2 regions of the Bradyrhizobium sp. R2.2-H genome follow, and region 2 is predicted to be linked to the other one. Evidence: predicted binding sites of a transcription regulator. Region 2 holds the regulator's gene; the other holds the start of a gene.
What was found. The regulator PhoB, encoded in region 2, activates phosphate uptake and scavenging genes when phosphate is short. The targets are predictions, from matches to a motif close to TGTCATNNANCTGTCAT.

Region 1: EDE08_RS31195 (UDP-2,3-diacylglucosamine diphosphatase) is a predicted target of PhoB. The motif match lies at 2,127-2,143, and genes of this name have one in related genera.

Annotation. Positions count from the first base shown of each region.
Region 1 covers NZ_SMBR01000015.1:60,989-70,274, forward strand. The annotation lists gene EDE08_RS31185 (threonine/serine dehydratase family protein) at 1-146, opposite strand, end outside; gene EDE08_RS31190 (glycosyltransferase family 4 protein) at 234-1,277, opposite strand; gene EDE08_RS31195 (UDP-2,3-diacylglucosamine diphosphatase) at 1,291-2,103, opposite strand; gene thiD (bifunctional hydroxymethylpyrimidine kinase/phosphomethylpyrimidine kinase) at 2,397-3,197, opposite strand; gene EDE08_RS31205 (Lrp/AsnC ligand binding domain-containing protein) at 3,326-3,571, shown strand; gene EDE08_RS31210 (c-type cytochrome) at 3,578-4,504, opposite strand; gene EDE08_RS31215 (CHRD domain-containing protein) at 4,660-5,076, shown strand; gene EDE08_RS31220 (cystathionine gamma-synthase family protein) at 5,149-6,432, opposite strand; gene EDE08_RS31225 (cytochrome c) at 6,711-7,160, opposite strand; gene EDE08_RS31230 (xanthine dehydrogenase family protein molybdopterin-binding subunit) at 7,289-9,286, opposite strand, start outside.
Region 2 covers NZ_SMBR01000026.1:14,284-23,569, reverse strand. The annotation lists gene pstC (phosphate ABC transporter permease subunit PstC) at 1-84, shown strand, start outside; gene pstA (phosphate ABC transporter permease PstA) at 89-934, shown strand; gene pstB (phosphate ABC transporter ATP-binding protein PstB) at 931-1,752, shown strand; gene phoU (phosphate signaling complex protein PhoU) at 1,764-2,480, shown strand; gene phoB (phosphate regulon transcriptional regulator PhoB) at 2,513-3,220, shown strand; gene EDE08_RS37160 (GcrA family cell cycle regulator) at 3,469-3,981, opposite strand; gene EDE08_RS37155 (aspartate aminotransferase family protein) at 4,440-5,648, shown strand; gene argF (ornithine carbamoyltransferase) at 5,648-6,583, shown strand; gene EDE08_RS37145 (Hsp33 family molecular chaperone) at 6,876-7,898, shown strand; gene apaG (Co2+/Mg2+ efflux facilitator ApaG/CorD) at 8,070-8,462, opposite strand; gene EDE08_RS37130 (OpgC domain-containing protein) at 8,663-9,286, shown strand, end outside.

The sequences.
Region 1 (9,286 bases), on a different contig from region 2:
ATCTCCGGCTTCAAGAACACTTTCGCGCCGACGCGCTCGTTGAGCACAGGGAAGGACAACAGCGGGGTGCGGATGGCGTAAGGCGCGATCACGCGCGCTGCGGCATCGATGTCGGCAGGGCCGACCGGGAGGAGCTGTTCGGTCATGGCGGAATGGTATCGCGGCCGACGAGGCCCCGGCAAGACACCTCCGCGCGAGGATTCCCAAAACGTTCTCGAGCGATCGAGGTGGCTCTAGGCGACGAAGCGCGGCTGTTCCGTCCCGTTCCCGCCGGGCAGCACCGCGCCAACCGCCCTAATGCTGTCGATGAAGACCCGCGCCGAGGCTTCCCAGGTGTAGTTGGCGGCGAATGCGACGCAGTCCTGCCGACAGACGTCCAGCGCGGCGAAGCAGGCACTGCCCAGGTCGTGATCGAGCGCGCCCACCGGCGCATCGCCGATCACGTCGCGGGGGCCTTTCACCGGAAAGGCCGCCACCGGCAGCCCGCTGGCGAGCGCTTCCAGCAGGACTAGGCCGAACGTGTCGGTCTTGCTGGGGAACACGAATACGTCGGCAGCCGCGTAGATGTCTGCCAGCGCCTCGCCCTGCTTCTCGCCGAGGAAGATCGCATCGGGATAGGCCTCCTCCAGCGAGGCCCGCGCCGGGCCGTCGCCGACGATGACCTTGGTGCCGGGCAGATCGAGGTCGAGGAAGGCCTCGAGATTCTTCTCCACCGCGACCCGGCCCACCGAAAGGAACACCGGTGCCGGCAGGCAGAGATCGATGGCACGGGGATGGAACAGGGCGGTATCGACCCCGCGCGGCCACAGCACGACATTGTCGAAGCCGCGGTCGGTCAGCTCGCTGGCCAGCGCCGGGGTTGCCGCCATCACGGCGCGGCTGGGCGCATGGAAACGGCGCAGCGCGTGCCAGATCAGCGAACCCGGCACCGGCACGCGGGCGCGGACATATTCGGGGAAGCGGGTGTGGAAGCTGGTCGTGAACGGCAGCTTGCGCTGGCGGCAATAGCGGCGGACCATCAGTCCGATCGGCCCTTCCGTCGCGATGTGGATGCTGTCCGGACGCGCTTCCTGGATCAGCCTCGCGATCCGGGCCGGACGCGGCATGGCCAGCCGCACGTCGCGATAGCTCGGCATCGCGAAGGTGCGGAACGATTGCGGCGTCAGGAACGCGAATTCGACGTCGAGATCCCTGGCCGCGTCGGCAAGCTTGGTCAGCGTCCGAACCACACCGTTGACTTGCGGGTGCCAGGCGTCGGTCGCGACCAGGATGCGCATCAGGCGGCCCTTGTCATGCAGCTCTTGCCGCGACCTGCGGGACCGCCGCCGGCTTTTGCAGATGATCCGCCCAGGTGATGATCTCGAAATGGCCGTCGTCGTGCTCGACCAGGGCGGTGCAGCTCTCGACCCAGTCGCCGCAATTCATGTAGCGGATGCCGGCCTCGTCGCGGATCACGGCGTAGTGGATGTGGCCGCAGATCACGCCGTCCGCTTCGTGGCGCCGCGCCTCGGCGGCGAGCGCCTGCTCGAACGCGCCGATATAGTTGACGGCGTTCTTGACCTTCTGCTTGGCCCATTGCGACAGCGACCAATAGGGCACGCCGAACAGGCGGCGGAAGAAGTTGACGAGGCGATTCATCTGGATCGCGAAATCGTAGGCCTTGTCGCCGAGATGGGCGAGCCAGCGCGCGTTCTGCACCACAAGATCGAAGATGTCGCCGTGGATGACGAGATAGCGCTTGCCGTCGGCGCCGGCGTGAACCGTGTTCTCGACGACGTCGATGCCGCCGAAATGCGTGCCGTAATAGTTGCGCAGGAACTCGTCGTGATTGCCGGGGATGTAGATGATCTTGGCGCCCTTGCGCGCCTTGCGCAACAGCTTCTGGACGAGGTCGTTGTGCGATTGCGGCCAGTGCCAGCTCGATTTCAGCGCCCAGCCGTCGACGATGTCGCCGACGAGATAGATCGTGTCGGCATCGTGGTAGCGCAGGAAGTCGAGCAGGAGATCGGCTTGAGAACCGCGGGCTCCGAGATGGACGTCGGAGATGAACAAGGTGCGAAAGCGCCGCTCCGGGCTCTCGTCACTCACAGCGTAACTTCCCATGCGCCAGCCTGTAACAATGTCCCGTGACAGGGGGATGACCGATTGAACCTTGAGGCACCTCAGCTACGAATCAAACTTCGCCTCGCCCTCCCCGCGAATATCAGTCGCATGCGACAATCAGGCGACACGGCGCCACAGAAGGTGATCGTCATGCCCGGGCTTGTCCCGGGCATCCACGTTCTTCGTGCTTGCGTGGCAAGGCGTGGATGGCCGGGACAGGCCCGGCCATGACGATGTGGGGGCTAGCGTGCCCCCAAAGTGCACCGCGGCGGCGCTGCCGCGGGCGGCCCGCGTCAGTAGAACCTGTGGAAATGATGGATCGGCCCATGGCCGTGGCCGACGCTGAAGCGGTCGGCGGTGGCGATCGCGGCGCTGATCCAGGCCTTGGCATTGCGCACGGCGTTTTCCAGGTTCTCGCCCCTGGCCAGCCCCGCCGCGATCGCGGAGGACAGCGAGCAGCCGGTGCCATGGGTGTTGCGGGTGGCGATGCGCGGCGCGGCGAGCGCGATCGTGCTGTCCGCACCGACCAGATAGTCGATGCTCTCCGCGCCCTCACCATGCCCGCCCTTGACCAGGACTGCGCGGCAGCCGAGCGCCAGCAGGCGGCGCCCCTGGCTTTCGATCTCGGCCTCGCTTGCCGCGACCGGCTCGTCGAGCAGAGCCGCGGCCTCCGGCAGGTTGGGCGTGATCACGGCGGCGAGCGGTATCAGCCTGGTGCGCAGGGCGTCGACGGCTTCCGCAGCCAGCAGGCGGTCGCCGGAGGTCGCGACCATGACGGGATCGAGCACGACGTGCCGCGGCGCCCAGCGCGACAGCGCGGCGGCGATGGCATCGATGCTGGCGACCTGGGCCACCATGCCGATCTTCACCGCGCCGATTTCGAGATCGGAGAACACCGCGTCGATCTGTCCGGTGACGAACGCGGCCGGCACCGCGTGGATGCCCGTGACGCCACGCGTGTTCTGCGCCGTCAGCGCCGTGATCACGGAGGCGCCGTAAACGCCGAGCGCGGCAAAGGTCTTCAGGTCCGCCTGGATGCCGGCGCCGCCGCTCGAATCGGAGCCGGCGATGGTGAGTGCGACCGGGGTCGTCATGACGATTTTCCGCGTTTTCGAGCCATGTGCCGTCTTAGCAAGCTCGCGCCGAACCCAGCAAGTTCGCTTGCTAAATCCGGCCGGTTTTGGCCTATTAGCCGGAAGAATACGCTCTCGGAGTGCCTGCGATGGTTCCCTTTTTCGTCCAGATCAAATGCAAGCTCGGCCAGTCCTATGTGGTCGCCAACGCGCTCGCCGAAGCCGAGATCGCCTCCGAGATCTACTCCACGGCCGGCCAATACGACCTGCTGGTGAAGTTCTACGTCGACAAGGACACCGACATCGGCCATTTCGTGAACGAGAAGGTGCAGGTGCTGCCGGGCATCCAGGACACCCTCACCATCATTACCTTCAAGGCGTTCGGCACCGGCTAGCTCGAGCTAGCTGTCCAGCTTGCGTTTCGGCGGCGTCGGCCCGTCCACCGGCGGCAGCGATTTGAGGTACTCCGCCATCGCGGCGAGATCCGCGTCCGGCAATTGCGAGACGTTCTTGATCACGCGCGTCATCGCGCCGCCGGCGCTGTCGCCATCCGGCAATTCACCGGTCTTGAGGAAATAGGCGAGATCCTTCGTGCTCCACTCGCCAAGGCGCTTCTGCGTGATGTTGGGCACCCATCCCTCGCCTTCCGGATTCGGACCGCCGGCAAAGCGCTGGCCAGCAATGATGCCGCCGAGCGCGTTGCGCGGGCTGTGGCACTCGGCGCAATGGCCGAAGCTGTTGACGAGGTAGGCGCCGCGATTCCACTGCGGCGACTTGCTGGCGTCGGCGACGAAGGGCTTGCCGTCCATGAACAGGAACTTCCAGATCCCGATGTTGCGCCGGATGTCGAAGGGAAAGCTCACCTCGTGATCACGCACCTTGCCTGCAACCGGCGGCAGCGTTTTCAAATAGGCAAAGAGATCGAGCGCGTCCTCCCGCCTCGCGTGCTGGTAGGAGGTGTAGGGAAAGGCCGGAAAATAGTGCTGGCCCGATGGCGAGACCCCGTGCATCACCGCGTTGACGAAATCGGCGTCCGTCCATTTGCCGATGCCGTCGTTCGGATCGGGTGAGATGTTCGGTGCGTAGAACGTTCCGAACGGCGACTTGATCGCGACGCCGCCACCAAGCCTGAGGCGATCGGGCTGATTGGGAACGGCATGGCAGGACGCGCAGCCGCCGGCGTTGAACATCACCTCGCCATTGGCGAGATCGGGCGCGCGGGCCGGGATGGCGCTCGCAGCCGCCACCACCGGCGCACTGAGCCACCAATAAAGGCCGGCCGCGGCGACCGCGACGAGCAGCGCCACCAGAATTGTTCGTTGCAACATGCGCACCTATTCACTCGTTGCGGCGAACTTACGACCGATGTCGTCGCGGCTCCAGCCACGAAGAATTTAGCCCGCCCTAGCCGGAGGCCGGAATAAACTGAAATGCCGGCTGTTGGAAGTTTGGCAGCCCCTTCGGGTTCAACAGGGAGAATCTCATGAACAAGTCCGTCATTGCCGTGTTCGCGCTCGGTGCCGTCGCCTTTGCAGGGTCCGCGAACGCCGAAAAGCTGAAAGCAACGCTCGACGGCAAGGCCGAGGTGCCCGCAACGACCAGCAGCGCCACCGGAACGGCCGATCTGAACTATGATGCCGCCAGCAAGAAACTGTCCTGGACCGTCACCTATTCCGGCCTCTCCGGGCCCGCCACTGCGGCGCACTTCCACGGGCCTGCCGAGGCCGGCAAGAACGCAGGCGTTGCTGTCCCGATCCCGAACGCGGCCTCGAGCCCGGTCAAGGGCGAAGCGACCCTGACCGACGCGCAGGCCGCCGATCTGCTCGGCGGCAAGTACTACATCAACATCCACACCGCGGCGAACCCGGGCGGCGAGATCCGGGGACAGGTGACGAAGTAAGCCTCGAGGCTGCTTCATCGGCGAAGGCCGGGCGCTGGAGGGGGCGTCCGGCCTTTTCGATTCCTGGGGGCGTCAAGCCGCGTTCAGCGCCTGCGCGAGATCGGCGATCAGGTCCGACGGGTTCTCGATGCCGATCGACAGCCGGATCGTGGAATCGAGGACGCCGATCTTGCGGCGGATGTCGGCGGGGACGCCGGAATGGGTCATGGTTGCGGGCAGGCTCGCAAGCGATTCCGTTCCGCCAAGGCTCACCGCCAGCTTGAGGATCTGCAGCGCGTTGAGGAACTTGACCGCCGCCTCCTTGCCGCCTTCGATATCGAAGGAGAAGGTGGATCCGGCGCCGAGACACTGCCTCGCGAACGCGCGCCCGGCCGGCGAGTCCGCCTCGTGATGACCGAGGTAATGGACCTTGGCGACCTTCGGATGATCGCGCAGGAAGTCCGCCACGAGGCGCGCATTGTCGTTGGCCTTCTCCATCCGCAAGCTGAGCGTCTCCAGCGAGCGATTGATCATCCAGCAGGAATGCGGATCGAGCTGGGTCCCGATGGCGCCGCGCAAGGCCTTGATGCCCTTCATGATCGCCTTCGATCCGAGCGCGGCGCCCGCGATCAGGTCGGAATGACCGCCGACATATTTGGTCAGCGAATACAGCGAGAGGTCCGCACCATGCTCGATTGGCCGCTGAAACACCGGTCCGAGCAGCGTATTGTCGCAGGCGATGACCGGTGTGTGGCCCTGTGCCTTTCCGATCGCGTCGGCAACACGGCGGATCATTGCGATGTCGACCAGGCCGTTGGTCGGATTGGCCGGCGTCTCGATCAGGATCATCGAGACCCGCCCCTTGCCCATGGCCTCCTCCGCAGCCTGCTTGACCGCCGTCTCGTCGATGCCGTCGGCAAAGCCGACGGCTCCGATCGACAGGCGCGCAAGCGTGTTCGTCAGCAGGGTTTCCGTCCCGCCATAGAGCGGCTGCGAGTGCAGGATGACGTCGCCGGGGCGAACGAAGGCCAGGATCGTGGTTGAGATGGCCGCCATGCCGGATGAGAACAGCGCACAACTCTCCGTGCGCTCGTAGATCGCGAGCCTGTCCTCGACGATTTCGCTGTTGGGATGATTGAAGCGCGAATAGACGAGGCCCGCGCCCATGCCTTCCGGCGGCTCGCGCCGGCCGGCGACGTAGTCGAAGAAGTCCTGCCCGTCCTCGGCCGTCTTGAACACGAAGGTGGAGGTCAGAAACACCGGCGGCTTGATGGCGCCTTCGGACAGTTGCGGATCATAGCCATAGGTCAGCATCAAGGTTTCCGGATGCAGCATATGGTTGCCGATATGGGTCTTGGACGGAAACGGTTTTGCCATGGCCTGTCTCGCTGTTGATACAATTCCGCGCCGGGCGTTGGAACTCATGATGTCATGAGGCAGTCAGGCGCGAGAGGCGCCGGCTCCAACAGCTCACATCGATGCTGCGGCGGCTGGTGCTGAAGATAACCGCTCTCGCGGCGATCCGTCAGGCCTTGCGAATAGAATTCCTGTTGCTGAACGGCAATGCAAAAGAGGGCGAGTGCTTTCGCGACCGCCCTCTTTTGGTCCTGTAGCCAGATGCAGCGAAGCGCGATCGGGACTGGCTCTATGCCCAGCTATTTCAACTTCACCCGATAGGTCTCGTGGCATTCGTTGCAGCGATCGTTGATCGTATTATAGGCCGTCTTCAAGCTTGCAACGTCGGTGATCTTGCCTTTGAAATCGGCGATCGCCTTCTGCACTGGTGGAATCTTGGAGTCGAAATCGGCCTTGTTCTGCCAGATCTTTTGCGAGCTGCCGTACGTCGCGTTCACCACGTCCTGCTTGGGATTGACTTCGAAGGTCTTGGCGATCTTGGCAACATCGGCCTCGATGCTGGCGATGGCCTGATCGGCAGCTCTCTTGTCGAAGGGGATATCTCCCTTGCTCATCTTCTGCAGGACGCCGTACTGGTTCTTGGCGATCGATTTCATAAGATTGTCCTGCTGGACGGCAATCTCCTGTTGCGCCATGACGGCGCCCGCGCCCAATACGAGGGCGCCCGCGACAATCATCGTCCGTTTCATTGGTCCGTTTCTCCGGCTCTCGAGACGTTCAGGGAATGAGGCTTCGCCGGCTTCGCGTGAAGCCGGAGCCCATCAGGTGTAGAACCCCGCGCGACGCGTTTATTCCCGTGCGCGCGCGGAGATCGGGCTCACAGGCTGTGGCGGCGATGGTACTCGTTGATTGCGATCCACACCCGCTCCGGCGTTGCCGGCATGTCGATGTGGTCGATCTTGTATTCGCGCCAGAGCGCGTCGACGATGGCGTTGACGATCGCCGGGCAGGAGCCGATCGCGCCGGCCTCGCCCGCCCCTTTCACCCCCATCGGATTGGTCTTGCAGGGGATATTGTTGGTCTCGAACACGAAGGCCGGCCCGTCCGCCGCACGCGGCAGCGCGTAGTCCATGAAGGTCGCGGTGATGAGCTGGCCATCGGTGGCGCCATACACCACCTGTTCCATCAGCGCCTGGCCGATGCCCTGCATCGCGCCGCCATGCACCTGTCCCGCCAGCAGCAGCGGATTGAGCGTCTTGCCGAAATCATCGACGATCACGTAGTTGACGATCTTGATGATGCCGGTGGCCGGATCGATCTCGACCTCCGCGACATGGGTGCCGTTCGGATAGGTGCCGTCGGCGCTGGCAAAGGTCGCGCTGCCGTTCAGCTTCGATGGATCGACGCCGGGCCGCTTGGCGAGATCGGCGAACGAGATCGAGCGGTCGGTGCCGGCGATGCGCACCACGCCCTCGAAGATCTCGAGGTCGCCCGCGCTGGCTTCCAGCGCCTGCGCCGCGATCTCCTTCAGCTTTGAGCCGAGCTCGCGCGTGGCGCGCTCGACGCTGACGCCGCCCGAGGGGATCGAGGCCGAGCCGCCGGTGCCGAGGCCGGTCGCGATCTCGTCGGTATCGCCCTGGTGGATGTGGACGCGCTCGGGCGCGACGCCGAACTGCTCGGCGACGATCTGCGCATAGGCGGTCTGGTGTCCCTGCCCGCTCGATTGCGTTCCGATCAGGACGGTGACGTCGCCATTAGGATCGAGCCGCACATTGGCGGTCTCCTCGCCCATGGTGCCGCACACCTCGACATAGCTCGCAAGGCCGATGCCGCGGATCAGGCCATGCTTCTTGGCGAGCTTCGCGCGCTTGGGAAACTCCTTCCACTCGGCGATCTCCATCGCACGCTTCAGATGCGCGGCGAAGTCGCCGGAATCGTAGACCTTGCCGGTGGCGGTCTTGTAGGGCAGCGCCTTCGGCGGGATGAAATTCTTGCGACGGACCGCGTCCGGCGTCATGTCGAGCTTTCGCGCGCAGGCATCGACCAGACGCTCGATGACATAGGCCGCCTCGGGCCGTCCCGCGCCGCGATAGGCATCGACCGGCACGCTGTTGGTGAAGATGGTGCGCACCCGGCAGTGGAAGGCCTGGATATCATAGAGGCCCGGCAGCATGCCGGCGCCGCCATGCGGGATGTAGGGGCCGAAAGTGGACAGATACGCGCCCATGTCTCCCATCAGGTCGCAATCCATCGCCAGGAACTTGCCGTCCTCGGCCAGCGCCATCTTCGCGGTGGTGACGTTGTCGCGGCCCTGCGCGTCGCCCATGAAATGCTCGGTGCGGTCGGCCGCCCATTTCACCGTCTTCTTCAGTTTCTTGGCCGCGACCGCCATCAGGGCGTATTCGCGGTACGGGAACAGCTTCGTGCCGAAGCCGCCGCCGACATCGGGACAGATCACCCGCATCTTGTCGGTGGGAATGTTGAGCACGTTCTGACACAGGATGTCGCGCAGCCGGTGGCTCCCCTGGCTGCCGATGGTGAGCGTCAGATGGTCGCGCTTGGCGTCATATTCGCAGACGGCCGCGCGCGTCTCCATGAAGCTCGCGACCACGCGCGGATTGACGATCGAGATTTCGGCCACCGCATGCGCCTTGGCGAAGGCGGCTTCCGTCGCAGCCTTGTCGCCGATCGAGACATCGAACAGCAAATTGCCGGGCTTGTCCGGCCAGACCTGGGCTGCGCCCTTCTTCACGGCGTTGACGACGCCGGTCACGGCAGGCAGCGGCGACCATTTGACGTCGATCGCCTCGATCGCATCCCGGGCCTGATCGATGGTTTCAGCGACCACGAAGGCGACGGCATCGCCGACATGACG
Region 2 (9,286 bases):
CTGCTCCTGTTCGTGCTGACGTTCTTCGTGCTCGCGGCCGCGCGGCTGATGCTGATGCGCTTGGAAACCAAGGCCGGAAAGTGAAGCCATGAACCCGATCTATTCGCGCCGCCGCCGCTGGGACATCGTCATCCGCGGCCTCTGCATCGCAGCCGCCGCCTTCGGCGTCACCTGGCTCGCGCTGATCCTGATCACGCTGCTGTACAACGGTCTGGCCGGGCTCAACCTTCAGGTCTTCACCGCAGACACGCCGCCGCCCGGATCGACCGAGGGCGGCCTGCGCAACGCCATCGTCGGCTCGGTGATCATGACCGTGATCGGCGTCGGCATCGGCGCGCCGCTCGGCATGTTCGCCGGCACCTATCTTGCCGAATACGGCCGCAACGACAGGCTGACCTCGGTGATCCGGTTCATCAACGACATCCTGCTCTCGGCGCCCTCGATCATCATCGGCCTGTTCATCTACGGTGCGGTCGTGGTGCCGATGCGAGGCTTCTCGGCCATCGCCGGCGCGCTGGCGCTCGCCGTGATCGTGATCCCGGTCGTGGTGCGCACCACGGAGGACATGCTGCTGCTGGTGCCGAACCCGCTGCGTGAAGCCGCCAGCGCACTCGGCCTGCCGCGTTCGCTGGTGATCAAGCGCATCGCCTACCGTGCGGCGCGCTCGGGCCTCATCACCGGCGTGCTGCTCGCCACCGCCCGCGTCGCCGGCGAGACCGCGCCGCTGCTGTTCACCGCGCTGTCCAACCAGTTCTTCAGCCTCGGCCTGGACAAGACGATGGCCAACCTGCCGGTGACCATCAACAACTTCGTGCAGAGCCCCTACGCCTACTGGAAGCAACTCGCCTGGAGCGGCGCGCTGCTGATCACCCTGACTGTGCTTGCCCTGAACATTGGCGCCCGCATCCTTGGTGCCGAGAGGACCGCAAAATGAGTGAAATGTCTATTTCCGTAAGCGCGCCGACCGTTCATCCCGGCTCGCAGCCGCTGCCCGAGGCGCCTGCCAAGGTCACCGCGCGCAACCTCAATTTCTACTACGGTGAGCACCATGCGCTGAAGAACATCAATCTGGCACTGGGCACCAATCGCGTCACGGCCTTCATCGGCCCGTCCGGCTGCGGCAAGTCGACCCTGCTGCGCATCTTCAACCGGATGTACGACCTCTACCCGGGCCAGCGCGCCACCGGCCAGCTGTTGCTCGACCATACCAACATGCTCGACCCCAAGCTCGACCTCAATCTGCTGCGCGCCCGGGTCGGCATGGTGTTCCAGAAGCCGACCCCGTTCCCGATGACGATCTACGAGAACATCGCCTTCGGCATCCGCCTCTACGAAAAGATCTCGAAGTCCGAGATGGACGATCGCGTGGAGAAGGCGTTGCGCGGCGGCGCGCTGTGGAACGAGGTCAAGGACAAGCTCAACGCCTCCGGCCTGTCGCTCTCCGGCGGCCAGCAGCAGCGCCTCTGCATTGCCCGCACCGTCGCGGTGCGGCCCGAGGTGATCCTGTTCGACGAGCCGTGCTCGGCGCTCGACCCGATCTCGACCGCCAAGGTCGAGGAGCTGATCCAGGAATTGTCCGAGAACTACACGATCGCGATCGTCACGCACAACATGCAGCAGGCGGCGCGCGTCTCCGACAAGACCGCCTTCATGTATCTCGGCGAGTTGATCGAGTTCGACGACACCAGCAAGATCTTCACGTCGCCGAGCGACCGGCGCACGCAGGATTACATCACCGGCCGGTTCGGCTGAGGAGACGGAACATGGGTTCTGAACATACCGCAAAGGCTTTCGATACCGACCTCCAGGAACTCACGCGCCTGGTCGCCGAGATGGGCGGCATCGCCGAGCGCATGATCGTCGATTCCGTCGACGCGCTGATCCGCCGCGACGTCACGCTCGGTCAGCGCGTCGTCGCCACCGACGCCGAACTCGACATGCTGCAGAAGCGCATCGAGGAGCGCGCCGTGCTCACCATCGCCCGGCGCCAGCCGATGGCCGTTGATCTGCGCGAGATCGTCGGAGCCATGCGCGTCGCGACCGATCTCGAGCGCATCGGCGATCTCGCCAAGAACATGGGCAAGCGCGTCGCGGCGCTGGAGACGGATTTTCATCCGCTGAAACTGTTCCGCGGCCTGGAACACATGACCGACCTCGTGCAGCAGCAGGTCAAGTCGGTGCTGGACGCCTATGCCGCGCACGATCTGCCGGCAGCGATGGCGGTGTGGAAGGGCGACGAGGAAGTCGACGCCATCTGCACCTCGCTGTTCCGCGAACTTCTCACCTACATGATGGAGGATCCGCGCAACATCTCGTTCTGCATCCATTTGATGTTCTGTGCCAAGAACATCGAGCGGATCGGCGACCACGCCACCAACATCGCCGAGACCGTGTTCTACATGATCGAGGGTCAGGCGATCACCGACAAGCGGCCGAAGGGCGACATGACGACCTTCGCCACGACGGTGCCGAATACCTAAGCGGTGCCGAGTACCCAAGGAGCGACGACAACATGGGCGCACGCATTATGGTGGTTGAGGACGAGGAAGCTCTCACCGAGCTTCTTCGCTACAACCTCGAAGGCGACGGCTATGACGTTGAGACGGTGATGCGCGGCGATGACGCCGACACCCGCCTCAAGGAGCACATTCCCGATCTGATCGTGCTCGACTGGATGCTGCCGGGCCTGTCGGGCATCGAGCTGTGCCGGCGGCTGCGCACCCGTCCCGAAACCAAGCAACTGCCGATCATCATGCTGACCGCGCGCGGCGAGGAAAGCGAGCGGGTGCGGGGACTTGCGACCGGTGCCGACGACTACATCGTCAAGCCGTTCTCGGTGCCGGAGCTGCTGGCCCGCGTGAAGGGCCTGCTCAGGCGCGCCAGCCCCGAGCGGCTCGCCACCGTGCTCGCCTATGGCGACATCGAGCTCGACCGCGACAAGCGCCGCGTGGCGCGTTCGGGCCGGCCGATCGATCTCGGCCCGACCGAATATCGTCTGCTGGAGTTCTTCCTGGAGCATCCCGGCCGCGTGTTCTCGCGCGAGCAGCTGCTCGACAGCGTCTGGGGCCGTGACATCTACATCGATGAGCGCACTGTCGACGTCCACATCGGCCGCCTGCGCAAGCTGCTCAATCTCGGCCGCGAGCAGGATCCGATCCGTACCGTCCGCGGCGCCGGCTATGCGCTGGACGATCGTTTCGCGAAGGCGGAGCAGACGTAGGCCGGTTTAGCGAGCCGCGGCTACAACATCGGTGTCGTCCCGGACAAGCGTAAGCGCAGATCCGGGATCCATAACCACAGACAGTGCTTATCCTGCGAAAAAGTAGCTCCGAGTCGCCGTAACCAGATCCTGCGGTGGCTATGGATCCCGGATCTGCGCGCGCCCGTGGCGCGCTTGTCCGGGACGACATCGGATGTGTTGAGGCACCGTCGTGCGACGGCTGCAGTCAGCCAACTAAATCCGCAAACTCACCGCGTGCCCGGCTTCGCCGGTGCGCGACGGCGGTCCGCTGCGGGTTGATACGCCACGCGCGAATGCTGGGCGCAGTAGGGCAGGCCGGAGAGCGCCTTGCCGCCGCAGAAGAAGAAATCCGGGCTCGAGGGATCGCCGACCGGCCAGTGGCAGGTCGCCTCGTTCAATTCCAGCAGTGACAGCCGCTGGCTCATCGGCACCACATTGTCGTAGGTGACGGGTTCGGCCTCGACCTCGACCTCGAAGGCCTGCGCCAGCGCGGTGTTGCCGCGGGCAACGGGGCGGGTCACCCGCATCATGTGCTGTGCGGGGCGCGCCTTGCGCGGCCGGGGCGCTGCCGACGAAGGGCTCTTGGCGCGGCCGGACAAGCCGAGCCGGTGCACTTTGCCGATCACGGCATTGCGGGTCACATTGCCGAGCTCAGCCGCGATCTGGCTGGCCGAAAGTCCGGCCTCCCAAAGCTTCTTCAGCTGCTCGACGCGATCATCGGACCAGGTCAAAACCGTCATTGCACCCTTTCCCTCGCTGCGCGCCTGCCATCCTGGGGCCTTCGCAGCGATTGCCTAAGCCTTCAAAAACCCGTGCCGCCAGAATCCCTTAAGGCTCGCCGGGCGCGCTCAAGACGCCCGAACGTTTACGCCGGTACATGAGGACTTAAGGGATCAGAACTGCTGCACGAGATGTCGTATCTGACAGTCCAAACGCTACAATATGGCGTGACTCCCGCGCAAGAGTCCGCCGACTCGCGTCCACATGTTCCGTGGTGAAAAACCCGCAAAATCGGCACCGCAAGACTACGGATTCAGCGTTTCGCGGGGCTTTCCGGGCGGCATTGACACCCGTCTTGCCAAGCATAAGATAGTGCCACGTGCCGCCCTTAAAAGGCGGCACGTTTCGTTTTCCGGGCCGGTCAATGGTGCGTTGCGCAATGCACGCGTCACACCGTCCGCAACATTCAAGTGACGTCATGACCAACAGCGCCGCGCCGCATTTGCTCCCCGTTTTCGCCAGGGCCGACCTCGGTTTCGAGCGCGGAGAAGGCTGCTGGTTGATCGCGACCAATGGGGATCGCTATCTCGATTTCACTTCCGGCGTGGCGGTGAATGCGCTCGGCCATGCGCATCCCACGCTGGTCAAGGCGTTGCAGGAGCAGGCGACGAAGCTCTGGCACATGTCGAACCTGTTCCAGAGCCCGGACGGCGAGAAGCTCGCGGCGCGTCTGTGCAATGAAAGTTTTGCCGACTTCGTGTTCTTCTGCAATTCCGGCGCCGAGGCGCTGGAAGGCGTGATCAAGCTGGTGCGCCACCATCACTTCTCCAAGGGCCATCCCGAACGCTATCGCATCATCACCTTCGAGGGCGCCTTCCATGGCCGCACGCTGGCGACGCTGGCCGCAACCGGTTCTGCAAAATATCTCGAGGGCTTCGGCCCGCCGATGGACGGCTTCGATCAGGTGCCGCATGGCGACCTGGAAGCCGTGAAGAAGGCGATCGGCCCGCACACCGCCGGCATTCTCATCGAGCCGATCCAGGGCGAGGGCGGCGTTCGTTCTGCGCCTCCCGCCTTCCTGAAGGCGCTGCGCGAGCTCTGCAATGAGCGCGGCCTATTGCTCGCCTTCGACGAGGTACAGACCGGCATGGGCCGCACCGGCGAACTCTTTGCCTACAAGCGCACCGGCGTCGTGCCCGACGTGATGTCGCTGGCGAAGGCGCTCGGTGGCGGTTTCCCGATCGGCGCAGTGCTTGCCACCGCGGACGCTGCGCGCGGCATGGGGCCGGGCTCGCACGGTTCGACCTTCGGCGGCAATCCGCTCGCCATCTCGGCTGCGAACGCCGTGCTCGACGTCATGCTCAAGCCCGGCTTCTTCGATCACGTGCAGAAAATGTCGCTGCTGCTGAAACAGAAGCTCGCCTCCGTGATCGATCGCCATCACGATGTCGTCAGCGAGGTGCGCGGCGAGGGGCTCCTGATCGGCATCAAGGCCGTGGTGCCCTCGGGCGACCTCGTCGCGGCGCTGCGCGCCGAAAAATTGCTCACCGTCGGAGCCGGCGACAATGTCGTGCGCTTCCTGCCGCCCTTGATCGTGACCGAGGCCGAGATCGAAGACAGCGTCGGGCGGCTCGAACGCGCCTGCACGGCGATCTCGTCCAGCCAGACCAAGCGGGCGGCAAGCTGATGAGCAAGACGCCCAACAAAGCTCCAAAGCACTTTTTGGACATCAACGAGCTGCCGCTGTCGGAGCTCAAGAGCATGCTCGCCGCCTCGTCCGCCATGAAGGCGAAGCAGAAGGCGCACCAGCCGGTCAGGCCGCTCGAAGGCAAGACGCTGGCGATGATCTTCGAGCGGCCCTCGACGCGGACGCGGGTGTCGTTCGATGTCGCCATGCGCCAGCTCGGCGGCGAGCCCATCATGCTCACCGGCGCCGAGATGCAGCTCGGTCGCGGCGAGACCATCGCCGACACCGCGCGGGTGCTGTCGCGCTATGTCGATGCCATCATGATCCGCATCCTCAATCACGAGGCGCTGCTGGAGCTTGCGGCCTATGCGACCGTGCCCGTGATCAACGGCCTGACGCGGCGGTCGCATCCCTGCCAGGTGATGGCCGACCTCATGACCTATGAGGAGCATCGCGGCCCGATCGAGGGCAAGACGGTGGCCTGGACCGGCGACGACAATAACGTGCTGGCGTCCTGGGCCCATGCCGCCGAGCGCTTCAAATTCCAGCTCAACGTCGCAACGCCTCCGGAGCTCGCGCCGAAGAAGGCAATGCGCGACTGGATCAAGACGTCAAGCGCGCCGATCGTGCTCGGCACCGATCCGGAAGCCGCCGTGCGCGGCGCCGACTGCGTCGTCACCGACACCTGGGTGTCGATGGGCGACAAGGAGGGCGAGCATCGCCACAACGTGCTCAAGCCCTACCAGGTCAATGCCAAGCTGATGTCGCTGGCCAAGCCCGATGCACTGTTCATGCACTGCCTGCCGGCCCATCGCGGCGAGGAGGTCACGGATGACGTGATCGACGGGCCGCAATCGGTCGTTTTCGACGAAGCCGAGAACCGTCTGCATGCGCAGAAGGGCATTTTGGCCTGGTGCTTCGACGCGGTGAAGTAGGCGCGCTGGAAGCCCGGCTGCAGCCTCACAAGCAACTGTCGTCCCGGACAAGCGCGCCAAAAGCGCGCGCCGATCCGGGATCCATAACCACAGGAAGTCGTTTGGCGAAGACTCGGAGTTGTCATCGCTGGCTGCAACGTAGTCCTGTGGTTGATGGGTCCCGGATCTGCGCTTACGCTTGTCCGGGACGACATCGAGTTCGAGGTTGGCTTGATACGGTTCAATCCGCACCCCGGAACACGCCACCCCGCGCCCCCTTCCATTCTCAGCCTCCGACCCCAGATAAAGCGCCATGGTTTCCCAATCCCCTGACATGAAAACCGGGCCAGAAGGCCCGGTTCGCGCGCCATCACCGGTTCCGATCGACGACGCCGTGCTGCCTTACGAGGTCGACGCGCTCGATGTGCGCGGGCGGTTGGTGCGGCTCGGCCCGGCGCTCGACGATATCCTGACCAAGCACGATTATCCCGCACCCGTCGGCAAGCTGCTCGGTGAAGCCATCGTGCTGACGACGTTGCTCGGCACCGCACTGAAATTCGAAGGTCGCTTCATTCTTCAGGCCCAGACCGACGGTCCGGTGTCGTTCCTGGTCGTCGACTACATGGCGCCGGATCGCCTGCGCGCCTATGCGCGCTTTGACGCCGAACGCCTCGGCGAGGCCAAGGACGCCGGCGCGCTGCTCGGCCGCGGCCATCTCGCCATGACCATCGACCAGGGCCCCGACATGAGCCGCTACCAGGGCCTGGTTGCGCTCGACGGCGGCAGCCTGGAAGACGCCGCGCACGAATATTTTCTCCGCTCCGAGCAGATCCCGACGCGGGTGCGCCTTGCGGTCGGCGAGGAGTGGCGCTCGAGCGACGGCGGCAAGCATCGCTGGCGGGCCGGGGGCATGCTGATGCAGTTTCTGCCGAAGGCGCCGGAGCGCGCCCGGCAGGCCGATCTGCATCCCGGCGATGCGCCTGAAGGTGTCGAAGTGCACAGTGTCGCCGAAGACGACGCCTGGGTCGAGGCGCGTTCGCTGATCGAGACCGTCGAAGACGTCGAGCTGATCGATCCCGAACTCTCGGGCGAGCGGCTGCTCTACCGTCTCTTCCACGAGCGCGGCGTGCGCGTGTTCAATCCGCAGGTCCTCAAGGCGCAGTGCTCCTGCTCGCGCAATGCGGTCGCCTCGATGCTGAAGAGCTTCTCGCCCGACGACCGCGCCGCGATGGTCAAGGACGACAAGGTTGTCGTCACCTGCGAGTTCTGCTCGTCGGTGTACCAGTTCTCGCCCCACGAGGCGGGCGTGGAAGACGCGTTGCGTCTCCGTCGCTGAACTCGCAATTGACGAGTGGAGCAGTGCCCCACGCGCGGTGTCATCGCCCGACTTGATCGGGCGATCCAGTACTCCGAGACGATGCTAATCGAAGCGAGAGGCCGCGGCGTACTGGATGCCCCGGTCGAGCCGGGGCATGACAGTTGTGAGTGTTGCCGCGAACTTGCCCTCCTAATTCAACACCCGCTTGTTGTCGGGACTGTCGAGCGAGAACGTCGGCACGTCGATCTCGAAGCGCTCGCCGGTTTCGCTGACCATCTGGTAGCGGCCGGTCATGAAGCCCGAGGCGGTCGAGAGCGGTACGCCGGAGGTGTATTCGAAGCGCTCGCCGGGGGCCAGGATCGGCTGCTCGCCGACCACCCCCTCGCCCTTCACCTCCTGCTGGCGGCCAGAGGCATCGGTAATGATCCAGTGCCGCGTCTTGAGCTGCACGGTCTCCTCGCCCGAATTGGTGATGACGATGGTGTAGGACCAGAAATAGCGCGAGCGGTCGGCCGACGACTGCTCCGGAACAAAATTCGGCTCAACGGTCACTTCGATCTGGCGGGTCACGGCGCGGTACATGGTTGCTATAATAGCCAAATCCGTCCCGGGAACCAAACGCCACAGACGGCTTTGGCGACATCGTCCCGCCAGAATTCGAAGGGAAGGACACCCCCCAAGAGGGAGATTCCCTTGTACGATCCGGGCCGCTTTGCGAGACGACGGCGAGACCCTTACATTCTTTCAACGTGGCGTTTTACGGAAGGGTTCTTAGGTCCCCGATGACCATTGCCGACCAAGTGACGGGATCGACGATCGCGGGGACCGGCGAGGCCAGACCCGCAGGGACCAAGCCGCGCGCGGCCGCGCCGGCCATCACGCTGCCCGCCATCGGCGAGCGCGAGCTCCGGCTCGATCTGTTCCGCGGGCTCGCGCTGTGGCTGATCTTCATCGACCACCTGCCGCCGAGTCTGTTGACCTGGTTCACGATCCGCAATTACGGCTTCAGCGACGCCACCGAGATCTTCATCTTCATCTCCGGCTACACCGCCGCCTTCGTCTACGGCCGGGCGATGCTGGAGAGCGGCGTCCTCATCGCCACCGCGCGCATCCTGCGCCGGGTCTGGCAGATCTACGTCGCCCACGTCTTCCTGTTCACGATCTTCCTTGCCGAAATCTCCTATGTGGCGACCAGGTTCGAGAACCCGCTCTACACCGAAGAGATGGGCATCATGGACTTCCTCAAGCAGCCGGACGTCACCATCGTACAGGCGCTGCTCCTGCGCTTCCGACCCGTCAACATGGACGTGCTGCCGCTCTACATCGTGCTGATGCTGGCGCTGCCCCTGATCCTGTGGTCGATGAAATGGCGACCCGACGTCACCCTCGGCCTTTCGGTCCTGCTC